DNA from 3 places in the Paenibacillus sp. YPG26 genome. Region 1 is predicted to be linked to each of the others. Evidence: riboswitches for the same ligand, from Rfam matches in the RefSeq annotation. Region 1 holds a riboswitch; each other region holds the start of a gene.
The links. A riboswitch is a leader RNA that binds a small molecule or an ion and turns the genes downstream of it on or off. The one in region 1 is predicted to bind cyclic di-AMP.
Positions count from the first base shown of each region.

Region 2: another riboswitch for cyclic di-AMP. It lies ahead of LDO05_RS01620 (APC family permease); the one in region 1 lies ahead of LDO05_RS00495 (C40 family peptidase).
Region 3: another riboswitch for cyclic di-AMP. It lies ahead of LDO05_RS10455 (CAP domain-containing protein); the one in region 1 lies ahead of LDO05_RS00495 (C40 family peptidase).

Region 1 covers NZ_CP084530.1:100,829-106,238, reverse strand. Annotated here, with positions in the region: gene LDO05_RS00510 (YwhD family protein) at 56-571, opposite strand; gene LDO05_RS00505 (M1 family metallopeptidase) at 725-2,701, shown strand; gene LDO05_RS00500 (hypothetical protein) at 2,714-3,529, shown strand; cyclic di-AMP (ydaO/yuaA leader) riboswitch at 3,751-3,886, shown strand; gene LDO05_RS00495 (C40 family peptidase) at 3,893-4,375, shown strand; cyclic di-AMP (ydaO/yuaA leader) riboswitch at 4,718-4,856, shown strand; gene LDO05_RS00490 (C40 family peptidase) at 4,861-5,334, shown strand.
Region 2 covers NZ_CP084530.1:345,484-350,893, forward strand. Annotated here, with positions in the region: gene LDO05_RS01615 (HD-GYP domain-containing protein) at 1-78, shown strand, start outside; gene LDO05_RS01620 (APC family permease) at 211-2,034, opposite strand; cyclic di-AMP (ydaO/yuaA leader) riboswitch at 2,160-2,306, opposite strand; gene LDO05_RS01625 (hypothetical protein) at 2,620-3,747, opposite strand; gene LDO05_RS01630 (DUF6953 family protein) at 3,887-4,123, shown strand; gene rnhA (ribonuclease H) at 4,176-4,865, shown strand; gene LDO05_RS01640 (alpha/beta hydrolase family protein) at 4,987-5,410, opposite strand, start outside.
Region 3 covers NZ_CP084530.1:2,224,760-2,230,169, reverse strand. Annotated here, with positions in the region: gene aspA (aspartate ammonia-lyase) at 1-921, shown strand, start outside; gene LDO05_RS10455 (CAP domain-containing protein) at 1,079-1,753, opposite strand; cyclic di-AMP (ydaO/yuaA leader) riboswitch at 1,760-1,892, opposite strand; gene ypfJ (KPN_02809 family neutral zinc metallopeptidase) at 2,171-3,013, shown strand; gene nirB (nitrite reductase large subunit NirB) at 3,324-5,410, shown strand, end outside.

The sequences.
Region 1 (5,410 bases):
ATACTTGCTCATGGAACGGCCCCTCCTATTATATACCCACTTTTCCTGCAGCTCTTTACCCTTCCAGGGCATTTTTCAGCTCGCTGGATGAGCGGTTCCACCATTCTTCGTTATGCGTGACCAGCAGTGTACGCAGTGCCTGCTTATCTGCCGGGCCCAGCTCATCCAGCATAATGCGGCGTTTAATCGCGTAATCCAGCTTATTTACGTGGTCGGCGAGAATCTTCCATCCGCGCTTCGCCTCGGTGTCGATCAGCATCTCACACGCAGTCGCTCCGCCATACAGCTGGCCTTCCGGCGTGCGGTCCACCGCAACCCATACCAGCCATACTTGACGCCCGTTCGGCACGTCCTCTTTATTCGCAGAGAACTTGATTCCCCGCTCCACTTTACTCTTCGCATGCATGGCACCGATGTCGATCTTCGCTTCCCCGCTATCAATAATGATCGGCGATACGCTGTTCAGGTCAATGGAACCCGCGCCAAAGCCCTTGTGTTTGCTGCTTTTCTCATTCCCGCTGATAATATTTAAGGCAATTTGCTTCTTGCCAGTCTTGTTCAGATTGTCCATATTCCCCTCCATTAATGAGCCGCAGCCTTGCTTGCTGATGATTCGGAGTGCCCTCCATAACAACAGGCTCTGTATATTTTAATTTTAACTAATAATCCCCCAGATGCAAACATATACATGCCTTAGATGCTTGTCAACGGGAGGTATCCAAGAATGACCCCACCACGGATCAAAATTATACTTATCTCAATTCTCAGCCTTATCGTTATTGGCGGCGCTGTATGGTTCAGCCTGACACCCGCCCCTGCCCAGACCTCATTTGCTCCGGAAATGGGCAAGCCTCCGCAGGATCAGCCCAAGACACCCGAGAGTATCGGCACACCCGGTACGGAGCAGCTTAGTGACCGCATTGCCGAATATCACATTGATGTCCATTTGAATGAGAAGGACCGCACCTTAACCGGCACCGAGAGTATAACCTGGAAGCACCCGGGCAGACAGCCCGTGAGCGAGCTCTACCTTCACCTGTATCCGAACGCCTTCGCCTCCAAGGATACTACCTTCATGAAGGAGTCCGGAGGCAAGCTTCGGGGCGACTCTATGCCAAAGGATGGATGGGGCTCCATGAAGCTGACTGGAATCCGGACCACCGATGGGATCTCCCTGATTCACCGTCTTCAGTATGTACAGCCTGATGATGGCAATACGAAAGACCAGACTCTGGTCAAGGTTCGGCTTCCCCGCCCCGTTCAGGGCGGAGAGAGCATAACTATTCTCATGAGCTTTGAGGTCCAGCTTCCCAAGGTATTCGCCCGCATGGGCACCGCGGATAACTTCGTGATGGCCGGGCAGTGGTTCCCCAAAATAAGTGTGTATGAGCCAGCCGGAACCCGCGGCCGCGCCTCCGAAGGCTGGAACCTGCATCAATACCACGGAAGCTCGGAGTTCTACTCCGACTTCGGGATCTTCAGTGTACGGATCAATGTGCCAAGCTCCTATATCGTCGCAGCGACCGGCTTTCCCACCAAGACCGCAGCGGTCAAGCAGAATCGCAAGATCTACCAGTTCTATGCCGATGATGTGCATGACTTTGCCTGGGCGGCTTCCCCGGACTTTGTCTATGCGGAGGAGCCATTCTCCTCGGCCGAGGTCCCGGGTGTCCGGATCAAGCTGTATCTCGATCCGCTGCATAAGGACCTTAAGGACCGCTATTTCTATGCGGCTAAGGCTGCCTTGTCTTCCTACAGCAAATGGTATGGCCGTTATCCTTACTCGACCCTGTCCATCGTGGTTCCCCCGGCAAGCGGCAATGGGGCAGGCGGAATGGAGTATCCGACCCTCGTAACTGCCTTTGGAGCGACTTCGCTCTCACCTGGGTATGAGCTGGAGAGAACCGTGGTGCACGAGATCGGACACCAATATTTTTACGGCATGATCGCAAGTAACGAATTCGAAGAAGCCTGGCTGGATGAGGGATTCACTTCTTACGCTGAAGACAAACTCATGGAGAGCGCCTATGGAATTCAGCCCAATCTGCCTGTTCAGGCCAGCTTCGTGAACCATCCAGCCGCGCTGCCTCTGGAATCCTGGAAATACGGATCCTCCGATATCTATGCCCAAAATGTCTATACCCGCGGCAAGCTCGTACTGCTCGGCATTGAACGGCAGGTTGGAGCAGGAACCATGAACAAGATCCTGGCCCGCTACAGCAGCAAATACCGCTTCAAGCACCCGACAACCTCGGATTTCCAAAGAGTCGTGGAGCAGGTGACCGGGCAGTCCTGGAAGGATTATTTCAATCAGTATGTATACAGCGGGCAAATGATAAATTACTCGGTTGATTCCATCACCGTGAACCAAGTACAGAAGACTCCCGGCCCCCTATATGAGTCTGTCGTGAAGATCAGCCGACTCGGCGGCAGCTATCCGGAGGTTCCCGTCCTGTTCAGCTACAAAGACGGACATCTTGTGCGCAAGATCTGGAAGGGTGATGAGAACCAGATTGTCTACAAGCTGCAGTACAAGGAGCCGCTGGCCTGGGCAATGATCGATCCCCGCTACACCCTGGTGCTGGAGAACAAGCATATTAACAATTATCTGAAAGCAGAAGTGGAAGAGAAGACCGGAACGCGGTGGAATCTGGGCATAACCAAAGTAGTGGAGTCCCTACTTGGATTGCTCTCATGGTGAGGTGACAATAGAGTGAGATACATTCGTAACGGATGGCAAAGTACCAAAGATCAGTTCCCGGTCGTCATTATCCTGTTCCTCTATCAGCTGCTCTGGGGTGTATTTCTCTACCGGCTGATCAATTCTGCCATTATACCGCTGCTGCAGCGCTACCCGGATCCGGCGCCGGGCGAGCTAAGCCGCATTCTATTTCTGATTGAAGGTCAGCTGGAGCTCAAATACAGCTCCGAGGTTCATCTGTATTTCTGGCTTCTGGCCGGCATGTTCATTCTGCGCATGCTGCTGACCCCGCTCATTCAGGCCGGAATTCTCTATGGACTTCGTCCATTAACCCCGGACGGGGCCGGTCTGGTATTCTTCCAGGGGATCGGCAGGCTGTGGAAGCCGGTCACCGTCTTTTACCTGATAGAGCTCCTTCTCGTACTTGGTCCCGCTTACTGGCTCGGACCCAAGCTGCTGGATCTCCTTGTACAGGGCATACAGTCTGGCGGATATCCACTTCTCTATACGGCTATATATATTCTGGGATGGCTGATTTATGGCTATTTGATTCATCAGCTTCTTCTGTACGCCAAGTTCGGTTATATTTTTGGCCGGGGAATGCTCCCCTCTATGCTAAGCTGCTTGCGGCAGCTGCTTACCGTTATAGGCATATCCCTCTGCCTGGGCGGGGTAACCCTGCTCCTGTTCGGCGCTTTTAGTACCGTCTCCTGGATCTGGACCGGATTTCTGGCACTTATCCTTCAGCAATCCTATCCTTTCATCCGTTCACTTCTCAGTATTTGGCATATTTCCTCCCAATATCACCTTTGGAATGAGAAGAATTGAATCTCCTTCGGTCTCCTCTAACTCTACGCCCCCCAAGACCTCCGCAGATCTGCGGAGGCCTTTCCTGTTTCAACCGGCCTGGAAATCTCGCAAGTAACCATTGCCAAAAGATACCTGCCTTGCTACAATGTGAATTATGAACAGACAGTAACAACATTGTAATTATTTTTTTGTCACAAGCAGGAGATTCGACTTTAATGTCGTATTCTTGTTATAGGTGCACAGATATCAAGCCGAATTCCCAGCACCGGGAAACGGGGGAACCATCTTGGGTGAATTGATCTCGCAACAGAGGGATCATAGGGGACCTTCAACCGAATCCTTAAGCTAACCTCGCAGGCATTGGAAGGAGTTTAACCGCTTTTGAAGAAGAAACTTGTGGTTGCAGCAGTATCAATGTCCATTTTATTCACCCTTGGGACTGGAAGCGTTTTCGCTGACTCCAAGCTGGACAAAGTCGTGGACAAAGTGATTGGCACAGATTATAAGTCAGGTGGAACCTCCACGAATGGCTTCGATTGCTCAGGCTTTACGATGTATGTATTTGACAAACTGGGAATAGACCTTCCTCACCAATCGGGCGCCCAATTCAAGATGGGTAAGGCCGTATCGAAAGATGAACTGAAAGCCGGAGATCTGGTATTCTTCAATACTTTTGGTAATGGTGTGTCACACGTAGGTGTATTTGTAGGTAATGGCAAATTCGCACACGCCTCTTCCTCAAAAGGCGTTACCATCAGCAAGCTGAGTGACAGCTACTACACCAACCGCTACGTTGGAGCTAAGCGTATTATGAGCAACGAAGTATTTCAATCTGTTGCCGATTCCTCCAAAGACAACAATTGATGTAAGATAAGCAGTTCCCTTGGCATCGCCCGTATTGATTCTTGCCGGAATCGATGCGGGCTTTTGTCTGTATATAATTAGACTAATAATATAGTATTAGCCAATTTTTCGACAAATAAACCGTTATCTTGACAAAAAAAGTGTAAAACAAACTTGCCAAAGCTTGGGCCCTTTGGTACAATAGGCAAGTAATTAGTAACAACTTTGTAATTATTACTGTCCTATGTCGGAGCGTCACGAAGTCTGTATATGATGATCATACGAAAGTCATACTATCGCTTCCCGTGAACGCTGGGTCCTGAAATCCCGTATCTTGCGGATTTTCAGCACAGGTGCACTAAACCAACAAACCAGCCGAATTCCCACGCACCTGGGAAACGGGGGAACCAGTTATGGGTGAATTGATCTTGCATCAGAGGGGTCATAGGGAACCTTCAACCGAATCCTCAAGCTAACCTCGCAGGCATTGGAAGGAGCATAACAACTTGAGAAAGAAACTAGCAGCAGCGGCAACGAGCTTGGCATTATTGTTCACACTAGGAACAGGCAGCGCATTCGCAGATTCCACATTAACTAACACGGTGAAGAGTGTATACGGTACTCCTTATAAATGGGGCGGCGTAACTTCAAGTGGGTTTGATTGTTCCGGATTTACATCTTATGTGTTCAAGAAAATGGGCGTATCCCTTGCCCGTCAATCCAAAGCTCAATTCCATCAGGGTTCTCCAGTTATGGCGAAGAGCCAATTGAAGGCCGGAGATCTTGTCTTCTTTAATACTTTCGGTTCCGGTGTATCTCATGTCGGAGTATTCCTTGGAAACGGCCAATTCGCACACGCCTCTTCCTCAAAAGGCATTCACATTGACCGTCTCAGCAGCAGCTACTACAGCAAACGCTACCTTGGAGCTAAGCGTGTTCTTAGCAAAGCCAAATACACTAAATATGCTGTGAACCTGTAAACTCCATTCCCTCAAATGGAATTTACATCCGAGTGGACCGCACGATTCTTGCCGGAATCGCCTGCGGTCTTCTTTT
Region 2 (5,410 bases), 240 kb from region 1:
CATGTGGTTGAGAAGTGGGGCCACAGAAAGATGCTGCTTCAAGCGGGAGAGCCTGAAGGGGCTGGCGGCATCTGTTAAGTTAGAGGGGAAAGACACGCGGAGTGTCTTTTTTTCTGTACCAGAACAGCATTAGATTGCGTCAGCCCGAAATACAAGGGGAAGTCTCACACAGCCGACATGGCTTAGTGGGACTTCCCCTTTTGATTTATTTTATTTAGTTAGATGGTAAGGCACAGTCGTAACAATGACTTTTCTCCGGTACAGCAGCTTGGTACGAATGACTAGTCCTGACTGGTTATGAAGGATGTTGTGCCAGCCCTTCTTGGGAATGAACTGGGGAATCACCACGGTGACCTGATAGTTCGACTCGCTTGCCTTGCGCTGCACGGTATCCACAAACTTGAGCAGAGGCTGAATAATACTGCGGTAAGGTGAGTACAAGGTGACCAGTCTGACATCAGGCTGCCACTTCATCCATTTGGCTTCGAACTCATGCTCAGCCTGCTTCTCAAAAGGCACATATACGGCAATGACCTGATGCGGATTAAGCGATTTGGCATAGTTGAGTGAATTCTCCACCACATGAGTGATCCCGGCAACCGGAACGATGATCACATTGCCTTCAATCGGCATGGAGGGCTCACAGGTTGTAAGTCTGAGCTGGTCTCCGACCGCCTCATAATGCTTCCTGATCCGGTAGAAAATATAGATAATAAGCGGCAGGAAGATCAATACAGGCCATACCTGCGCGAATTTGGTTAAGAAGAACATGATCGTAACAATCAGGCTGATCAAGGCGCCGACGCTGTTAATGATCAGCTTCGTTACCCAACCGCTTGGCTTCTCCCGGACCCACTTGAAGATCATGCCGGTCTGGGACAGGGTGAACGGAATGAACACGCCCACGGCATACAGCGGAATCAGGTGCTCCGTCTGTCCTTTGAACAACAGAATTAACAGAATCGAGCAGACCCCGAGAATAATAATCCCGTTAGAGTATCCCAGCCGGTCTCCCCGGACGGTGAACATTCTTGGAATGAACTTATCCTTGGCCAGATTGACAGCGAGCAGCGGGAACGCGGAATACCCGGTGTTGGCGGCAAGAATCAGGATGAGAGCCGTCGTTCCTTGAATGAAGTAATACATGAAGTTCCGTCCAAAGGTATGTTCCGCAATCTGCGAGACCACGGTGACCTCTGTTCTTGGCGAAACTCCGTAGTAATACGCCAGAAATACGATGCCGGAGAACAGTATGGCCAGCAGTGCCCCCATGGCCATTAATGTCTTGGAGGCATTGGTAGGGGCCGGGTCTTTGAAATTGGGAATTGCATTGGATATAGCTTCCACACCCGTTAGTGCCGAGCTTCCCGAAGCAAAGGCCTTCAGAAGCAGGAACAGGCTGATCCCCGCTATAGGCGTGCCTACCGGCGTATGGAGCTCTGGGGATACATGCCCTGTCAGCGTGTTGTAGATGCCTACAGCGATAAGAATGAACAGAGCCAGAACGAACAAATACACCGGATAGGCAAGGATGGAAGCGGACTCTGTTACCCCTCTCAAGTTCAAAGTCGTAATGCACAGTACAAATACGATTGCAATGGGCACTGTATAAGGATGCAGGCTCGGAAAGGCCGAAGTTATGGCATCCGTACCAGCTGATACGCTCACCGCAACCGTAAGGATATAATCGACTAACAGGGAGCCGCCGGCCACCAGGCCGTAATTCACACCCAGATTCTCCTTGGATACGACGTATGCTCCGCCGCCATGCGGGTATGCGTAAATAATTTGACGATAAGATAAAATCAGTGCCGCAAGCAATACCAGCACACCCGCCGCAATCGGGATGGAATACCAGAAGGCCGCCGCGGACAGGGTAACGAGCACAATCAGAATTTGTTCGGGACCATAGGCTACGGATGATAAAGCATCGGACGAAAGGATAGCCAGGGCCTTGGTTTTGTTCAGCTTTTGTTCACCCAGTTCATTTGACTTGAGTGGACGTCCAATAAGGAATCTTTTGAGAGCGGACAATCGTTTCACCACCATTTAAGTGAATAAATTCAACAACCATCAATTGCGCGTACGAAGTATAAAATGCCCACTGACTTAAGCTCCAATACTGTGGACACGAGAAATTTCACTTACCTGGCCTCCACCTTCCTTCTCAAATAACGCTTACGGAGTTAGCTGTCGGATTCGGGCCCTTGAGTAGCCCTACCTTATTAGGATTCACCCCTGGATTGCTGCGGCAATCCGCTTGAACGGTTCCCCCGTACTTATACAAGTTTCAGCGGTATGGAATTTGAAACCGATGCTTATGATACTCCCCTGTTTTATTCTTGTAAACAACTTTTCATCCCTATCAAACGGGGCGCCGGGACAGGAAATTGCCGACGAATCAAGGGAAGCGATTACATTTGTTGGTAGACAAGGAGGCTTGTCCCTTGTGTTCATTTTTATCATAAATAAGCGGCGAGCCCCCTTCGGACTTCCGGAGGAGGCTCACCGCTTCAAGTTAGATTAGTTCCTTATCTTAATAATGCTCTGCTGTATCGCATCGGCATCCCTGCACCGCATACCGGAGCGGCATGGCTGAACTAATTGGCAGTGGCCTTCTTACTGCTGCTCCTTCTCCTTGTCACCGCCGAGTTGAATGCCCAGATGGCCGCTGTGGCCTGCCAGGTTCCCCCCAATATCAAAGCCTACGCCTTTGCCGCCGCCTAGATGAGCGTCGCTGTGAAAGCCTACGCCATGCTTGCCGCCTACCTTGCCGCCCACGTCATAGCCGACACCCTTGCCGATGCCAAGGTGTCCGCCGGCATGTGCGCCAATCCCGTGCTTGCCGCCCACATTGGCACCGGCATCAAAGGCAAGGCCTTGCTTCAGGCTTAAGTCTGCACCGGCATGAGCGCCGAGGCCGTAGGTGCTTCCGCCCAGATGCCCCGCAGCTGACGCGCCAACTCCCTGCAGACCGAGGTGGCCCTCGCCCTGAAGATCGAGTCCGTGGCTCCCGCCAATGTTGGCTCCCGTATCTACCTTAAGTCCTTGCGCGCCGCCGAGGCTGGCATCGGCATGGACGCCTACGCCGTAACCGCTGCCGCCCAAGTGCCCGCTGGCCTTAAGGCCCGCTCCCTTGCCGCCGCCTAGATGACCGGCGGTCTGTAGACCAACCCCGTGTTCGCCGCCGAGGCTCCCAGCCGCATCGAAGCCGAGCCCCTGCCCGCCGCCTACGTGGGCATCCGCATGGGCATCCAGCCCGTATTTACCGCCATACTGGGCTTTGGACTTCAGGTTCAGCTCGATATCTCTGGGGTTATTCTCCGGGTCTACAGTTCGGCCCTGGTGGTGTCCCCCGCCTTGGTGGTGTCCCCCGCCTTGATGATGTCCCCCGCCTTGATGGTGTCCGCCGCCCTGATGGTGTCCGCCGCCCTGATGGTGTCCGCCACCTTGGTGGTGTCCGAACCCGCTTCCTTGGTGATATCCCGGAAATCCCCCGCCTGGGAAGTAACCCGGATAGCCGAAATAAGGGGGAAACGAAGGATAAGGATAAGAATACGGATACGGATAAGCATAGGAGTAAGGATAAGGATAAGGATAAGGATATAGATAAGGATTAGGGTAGGAGTATGGGTAGGGGGATGAGGATGAGGATGGGTAGACGGAACGGACATTCGGATATCTATTAGGGGAACATGGCGGATACGTCACCTGGGTATTCAGGTTGGCACTCACATCTCTTGTCATTCAGAAGCCCTCCAATAATATTGATGATATAGCCTATTCACAAATGAGCAGGAATGACACCCGCTGAGGAATTGAATGATAACCTTAAATCGGATACGATGCTGTATAGGACTAGATCAGTTAAGGAGCTGGAAAGCGAATGGAAGTCTCAGAGCAGCAGGTTGCAGAGTGGATGGTTCAGGAGATCAGACACAGGGGCATCCTGCATCAGGAGGAAGCGACCCAATATATCCGGAGTTATTTCGGAGAACAATATGTATTTATAAATGAGAACCGCAATGTCTCGCTGTCCAAGGAAGTGAAGAAGGCGTTCCGCAAGCTGCATGGCGGCCGGGTAGCCTGGGATCGGGACGGGTTCTTCTGGGCATGGACCTAAGGGTCACAGGACCGCAGGAAGATTGCATAATTAAGGAGAGAGAATAGAAGCTATGGCGAGTCAGAAATATTATGTGGTATGGGAAGGCACAACTCCCGGGGTCTACGCAACGTGGGCGGAGTGTAAAGCTCAGGTCGATGCTTACAAGGATGCCAAGTACAAATCCTATCCTTCCAAGGCCGAGGCCGAGAAGGCTTACCAGGAAGGCTGGAAGAAGCACTGGGGCAAGTCAGCTTCGTCCGCGGGAGGCGGCCCAAGCGGGGGCAGGCAGAAGACTGCGAGCTCAGGCGCCTCGAAAGGGAAGGGCTCGGCAGCTGGAGCCTCCTCCAAGGACCAGATTGATTATGACAGCATCTCCGTGGATGTGGGCACAAAGGGCAATCCCGGGCCGATCGAATACCGGGGAGTGAGCACGCGGACAGGAGAAGTGATCTTTGAGCGGGGGCCAATCCCCAACGGAACGAACAACCTGGGCGAGTTTCTTGCGATTGTCCATTCGCTGGCCTACTTGAAGCAGAAGGGCAGCAAGATGACAGTGTACAGCGACTCAAGAACCGCGCTCAAATGGGTCCGCGAGAAGCAGGTCGCGACGACACTTGCGCGCAATGAGTCCACCCGCGAGGTCTGGGATCTGGTTGACCGCGCGGTGGCCTGGCTGAGATCGAACAGCTATGATAACAAGCTGCTCAAGTGGGAGACTCAGGAGTGGGGCGAGATCAAGGCGGATTACGGGCGCAAGTAAGGCCGGGGTGGCGTGGCGTGGCTTTTTAGGCATAGGCAAGCTAATCTTCAAGCAGAGGTGTACGAAAGGCACCTGTCTATTTGAAGGGGAGCCTGCCCTAATCGCCAGCCTGTTCCGCTGCCTATAGCAGCGGGGTTGCGAATTTCACCTCCGGATAACGGTGATCCGGCCCTTTCATTAGGATTCCCCCTTGGTTCTTCAAATACATATCGAAGAAATCCAGCATATAGGCATGAATAATAGAGTTGGCTCTTCCGGGGGCAATTTCCCCTGTAATGCCCAGCAATTTGAATACCGGAGATACGAACTGTACATCGGTAAAATTAAGATGCTCCGTATCATCGAGATAGAGGACTTGGCCCCCTTCATCAGCTGTCCCGCGCATCCGTTCCAGCTCCAGCCTTTTATCTTCTGTGACTTGATCCTCCCATTCTCTTGTTGAGCCCATACGCTTAAGCTCCGCATCCGTGTAGTCGCGATTATCCAACACCCTTTTTAATCGATCGAAATAGCTGTCCGAGGTAATGAACAAAAACGGCTTTCGC
Region 3 (5,410 bases), 1.8 Mb from region 1:
GTTGCCAAGTCCAAAGAGTTCGACCATGTGATCAAGATGGGGAGAACGCACCTGCAGGATGCGGTGCCCATCCGCCTTGGACAAGAATTTGAGGCTTATCATCGGGTTCTGGGGAGGGATATTCTTCGGATAGAGAGCTCGAGACAGCATCTGTATGAAGTTAACATGGGCGCTACAGCCGTAGGGACAGGGCTTAATGCGGACCCGAAATATATTGAGCTCGTAGTTGAATATTTGACACAGATCAGCGGATTTCCGCTTGTAACAGCTATTCATCTTGTTGATGCTACTCAAAATACAGACGCTTATACCGAAGTATCGGCGGCTTTGAAGGTATGTATGATGAATATGTCGAAGATCGCTAATGATCTGAGACTTATGGCATCAGGCCCCCGTGTTGGATTTAACGAAATCTTCCTCCCTGCGAGACAGCCGGGATCCTCCATTATGCCGGGCAAGGTCAATCCGGTGATGGCCGAGGTGATCAATCAGGTCGCGTTCCAGGTGATCGGCAATGACCACACGATCTGCCTGGCTTCATCAGCTGGGCAGCTTGAGCTTAACGTAATGGAGCCTGTATTAGTCTTCAATCTTATCCAATCCATCAGTATGATGAATAATTCATTCCGGGTATTCACGGACTTCTGCTTATCAGGGATTGAAGCGAATACGGAGAAGACGAAGGCCGATGTGGAGAGAAGTGTAGGCATAATTACTGCCGTGAACCCACATCTTGGTTATGAGGTCGTATCCCGAATAGCTAGAGAAGCGATTCTCACTGGAGAGTCTGTGAGGGCATTGTGTCTCAAATATAATGTGCTTACTGAAGAGGAACTTGATCAGATTCTGGATCCTTATGAGATGACCCATCCCGGCATTGCCGGTGCCCAAGTATTCTATAGAGATGAGAAGAAAGTGTAACTTACTTAAGTCATACATATATGCTTATTAAGGCAGGCTAAGCATGTATCTTTTTGTAGGAGACCCTAGTTATCATTCCAAATTCATAATATAGAACAAGAGACTAATCCGCTAAGCCGGGTTAGTCTCTTGCTGTAATAAGATTGAATTAGCTTGATTAGTCCGCAATAAATTCTTGTACCCATTCGCCATTATAATAGGCAGCGCCGATCTTGGTGAAGTTAGGACTTAGAATATTCTGCTTGTGTCCAGGGCTGTTCATCCATGCTTTCATAACCTCGGCGGGGTTCTTCTGGCCCTTGGCAATGTTCTCGCCTGCATAAGTGTAACGAATACCATACGATTTCATCATATCAAAAGGGGATCCGTAGGTAGGTGAATTATGGTCAAAGTAGCCGTTGTTATACATATCTTTGGCTTTGTCAAGCGCCATAACAGTCAGTGCTTTATCAGCAGCCAGCGGCTTTACACCCGCTTTGGCACGTTCCTGATTAACGAGAGCTACCACTTGATCTGCATAGGCGGATTCGGATGTGCCAGTCTTGGCAGTGTTCGTGTTGTTCTGCGTAGTATGGGTGTTACTCTTGGTCTTCTGCGATGCCTGGTTCCCGGTAGTGCCTTGAGCTTTAGTCGCAGCGGATGCTTGGTTATTCATAGTTCTGAGCTGCTGCAGTACATGACTCCATGAAAAGCTTTGGTTCGTGCTGTAAGACCAGACCTTGTTGTAATTCTCTGTGGTGGTATCTGCGGCTGCAGATGCTGATGCCGCACCGGTGACTGCGAATAGGCTAAGCGCGAGTGCGCCTGTAACTAGATTTTTCTGTAATTTCATTTGTACATTTCTCCTTTTAACAGCCTGCGAGGTTAGCTGACGGATTAGGGTCAAAGAGTAATCACCCTGCCATGGAATGGCTTCACCCCAGTGTATGGGTCCCCCGTGCTTGTAAATTAAGCTTCGGCCTTATTTGCTTGGATCCCAGAATTTGCAGTAGCTATGATTGAGGATCCAAGCTCGCTACAAATTGTAGCACGCCTGTCCCGACAGTTCATGGGTCAAAACTTTCCATGACAATCAACAACTAACCTAAGCAGCTAACGCGTGACGACGAATAAGGCACCATTCAAGCAGCAATGATGGAGAATCTTATGCAGATTCCAGTAAATGGAGTGTGAACAGCAGCCATTCCCGGGTATAAACACTTATAACATCTTAAATGCGCTAGGCGGATGCGATAAGGGAGGTTGCCGTATGCAGTGGAAAGGTAGAAGAGGAAGCTCCAACGTCGAAGACCGTAGGGGGATGGGAGGCAAGACCCTTGTAGGCGGGGGAATCGGCGGGATTATTATTATGCTGCTCGTCACTTTGCTTGGCGGGAATGGCGGTGACCTCTTGAGCAATATGACGGGGTCAGGAACAGATTCTAATTCTGCATATACCCCTACACAGCAAGAACAGGAGATGAAGGATTTCGTCTCGGTCGTGCTTGCTGATACTGAGGATGTATGGACAGAAGTGTTCAGGGAGGAAGGGCTTAGATATCAGAACCCGACTCTGGTGCTGTATACGAACAGTGTGCAGTCGGCTTGCGGGACAGCAGGATCATCGGTAGGCCCGTTCTATTGTCCTGGAGACCAGAAGCTGTATATTGATCTGAGCTTCTATGACGAGCTTAAGCAGAAGTTCAATGCGCCAGGTGATTTCGCTATGGCTTATGTGATCGCCCATGAGGTTGGACACCATGTGCAGACTCTGCTTGGAACAAGTGACAAAGTCATGCCCCTTAGGCAGAAGCTGAGTGAAGCTGAATTCAACAAGTATCTTGTACGGTTCGAGCTTCAGGCAGATTATTTGGCTGGTGTATGGGCCAACCGTGCTCAAGGGATGGGTGTGCTGGAGGAAGGCGATCTGGATGAAGCTTTGACTGCAGCCAGTGCAGTGGGGGATGACACATTGCAGAAGCAGGCAAGAGGTTATGTAGTGCCAGAGAGCTTCACCCATGGGACCTCCGAGCAGAGGAAAAGATGGTTCTACAAAGGCTTCGAGACTGGTCGTATAGAAGGCGGGGATACTTTCTCTGCCAAGAATCTGTAGAACAGGCATATTGTTATCGTATGGCTCTTTCGGCATTGTGCCGGAAGAGCCTGTTTGCTTTATACATAAGATTTATGACATAACTATAACAACTATAGTTAACTATTTGCTGATAAAAATTAAAAATAGGATTAATACAAATAACAAATGTCATATTACCTAACATAAATGTTGACTATACATTGTTACTAAGGCTATATTTGTTAAAAATTAGTATTTATAAATGGAAATTTATCATCTATGTTATAGAAACTAACATTAAAGTAAATTCAGAATTTAGTTAGGTTTACTTACATTGGAGTGAGTGTAGATGACAAAAAGACTTGTGATGATAGGCAATGGAATGGCGGGAGTGAGGTGCATTGAAGAAATCTTGAAGCTTGCACCGAATGAATTTGAAATTACAGTGTTCGGAAGCGAACCCTATCCCAATTATAACCGCATTCTGCTATCTAAAGTGCTCCAAGGAGATTCAGGGATCCAGGAGATTATTCTCCATGATTGGGATTGGTATGCCAAACACGGAATTCAGCTGTATGCCGGAGAGAAGATCACTTGTATAGATCCTGAGAAGATGACCGTACTGTCAGATTCCGGGAGAATTCGCAGGTATGATGTGCTGATTCTAGCTACAGGCTCCCTGCCCTTCATGCTTCCTCTACCGGGTGCCGACATGCCTGGCGTAATGGCCTTCCGTAATATCACAGATTGCCTTCAGATTATCGAATCAGCCCGGACATATCGCAAAGCAGCAGTGATCGGTGGAGGATTATTAGGTCTTGAGGCAGCACGGGGACTACTTAATCAAGGCATGAGGGTTGAGGTCGTCCACAATTCCCCCTTTCTGATGAACCGCCAGTTGGACAGGACTGCGGCCCGGATGCTTCAAGAGAAGCTTGAGGTACAGGGGATGAGCTTCCTTCTGGATAAGAATACTACCCGAGTTACGGGACGAAGGAGGGCTTCGGGGCTGCGCTTCTCCGATGGATCGCATATTTCAGCTGATCTGGTGATCATGGCGGTCGGTATCCAGCCAAATGTGGAATTGGCTTCAAGAAGCAACATTTTGGTGAATCGCGGTATTATCGTGAACGATTTCATGGAGACCAGTATCCCGAATATCTACGCAGTTGGTGAATGCGCCGAGCATCGCGGCATTTCTTATGGACTGGTAGCTCCACTTTATGAACAAGGGAAGGTGCTCGCCCGCACCGTGTGCGGCATACAGACAGCTCCTTACCAAGGCTCCATATTATTCTCTCAGCTAAAGGTTGCGGGTGCTAAGGTGTTCTCGGCAGGACAAATTCATGAAGAAAATGCCGAACAGTCCATCATTTCCTATGACGGTCAGAGAGGAACTTATAAGAAGATTGTAATCTCTCCTACAGGTAACATAGCAGGAGCAGTGTTATTTGGAGATGTACGGGAGGGAACGAGCCTGCTTGAGCTTATTCGTCGCAACGCGGACGTATCTGCATTATACAAGGCGGACAGCCACGGAGAAGTCTCGTCCCAGAGCAATCTGCAGATTGCTGAAATGTCAGATCATGAGACCGTCTGCTCTTGTAACGGGGTCAGTAAGTCGAGAATTATGAACGCTATACGTGAGGAAGGACTGGAGACAGTTGAGCAAATCCGGGACTGTACCAGGGCGGCTGGAACCTGCGGTGGATGTACCCCACGGGTAGCTGCACTTTTGAAATATACCCTTACGAACATGGAGACGGGGGCTCAGAACGTAGAAGCTATTTGCGGATGCACAACCTACTCTCATGACATGGTTAAGGAGGCAGTTTCTTGTCATCGTTACGAGGACGAGTACCAACTCATGACCTCGCTGGGTTGGACTCAACCTATGGGCTGCCTGATTTGTCGGCCTGCTCTTCATTATTATCTAGGCTCACAGAATTCCTATCTGTTCAATACGGAGCATCCGCTAAAGAGGTCCGGGGCTCTAAGAAGGAGTGATGGAACTTATACAGTGGTTCCTCGAATTCCAGGTGGAAGTCTGAGTGATAAGGGGCTGATGCTACTTAACGAAATGGTGAGGAACTACGAAATTCCGTATCTTCGGCTAACGAATGGAGGAATAGAACTGCCTGGGATTTTGGAATCCAATATCGATTCACTCATCCACCATCTTGGAGTAGAGGTAATGGAATATCAATACGGTTATCCCCTGCCCCCAATTACGACTTGTACAGATCCAGGCTGGCAAATAGATGCCTTCCATGATCCGGTCAGCTTGGCAGTCAAGCTTGAAATGAGCTTCGGGAACAGGCAGATGCCGAGCCCGCTCTACATCGCAGTCTCTGGAAGCCCCCGGCATTCAGCTGGGACTCTAACCAAGGATTTGGGCTTCGCCGCGGCGCCAGCCGGATGGGAGGTGTACGTGGG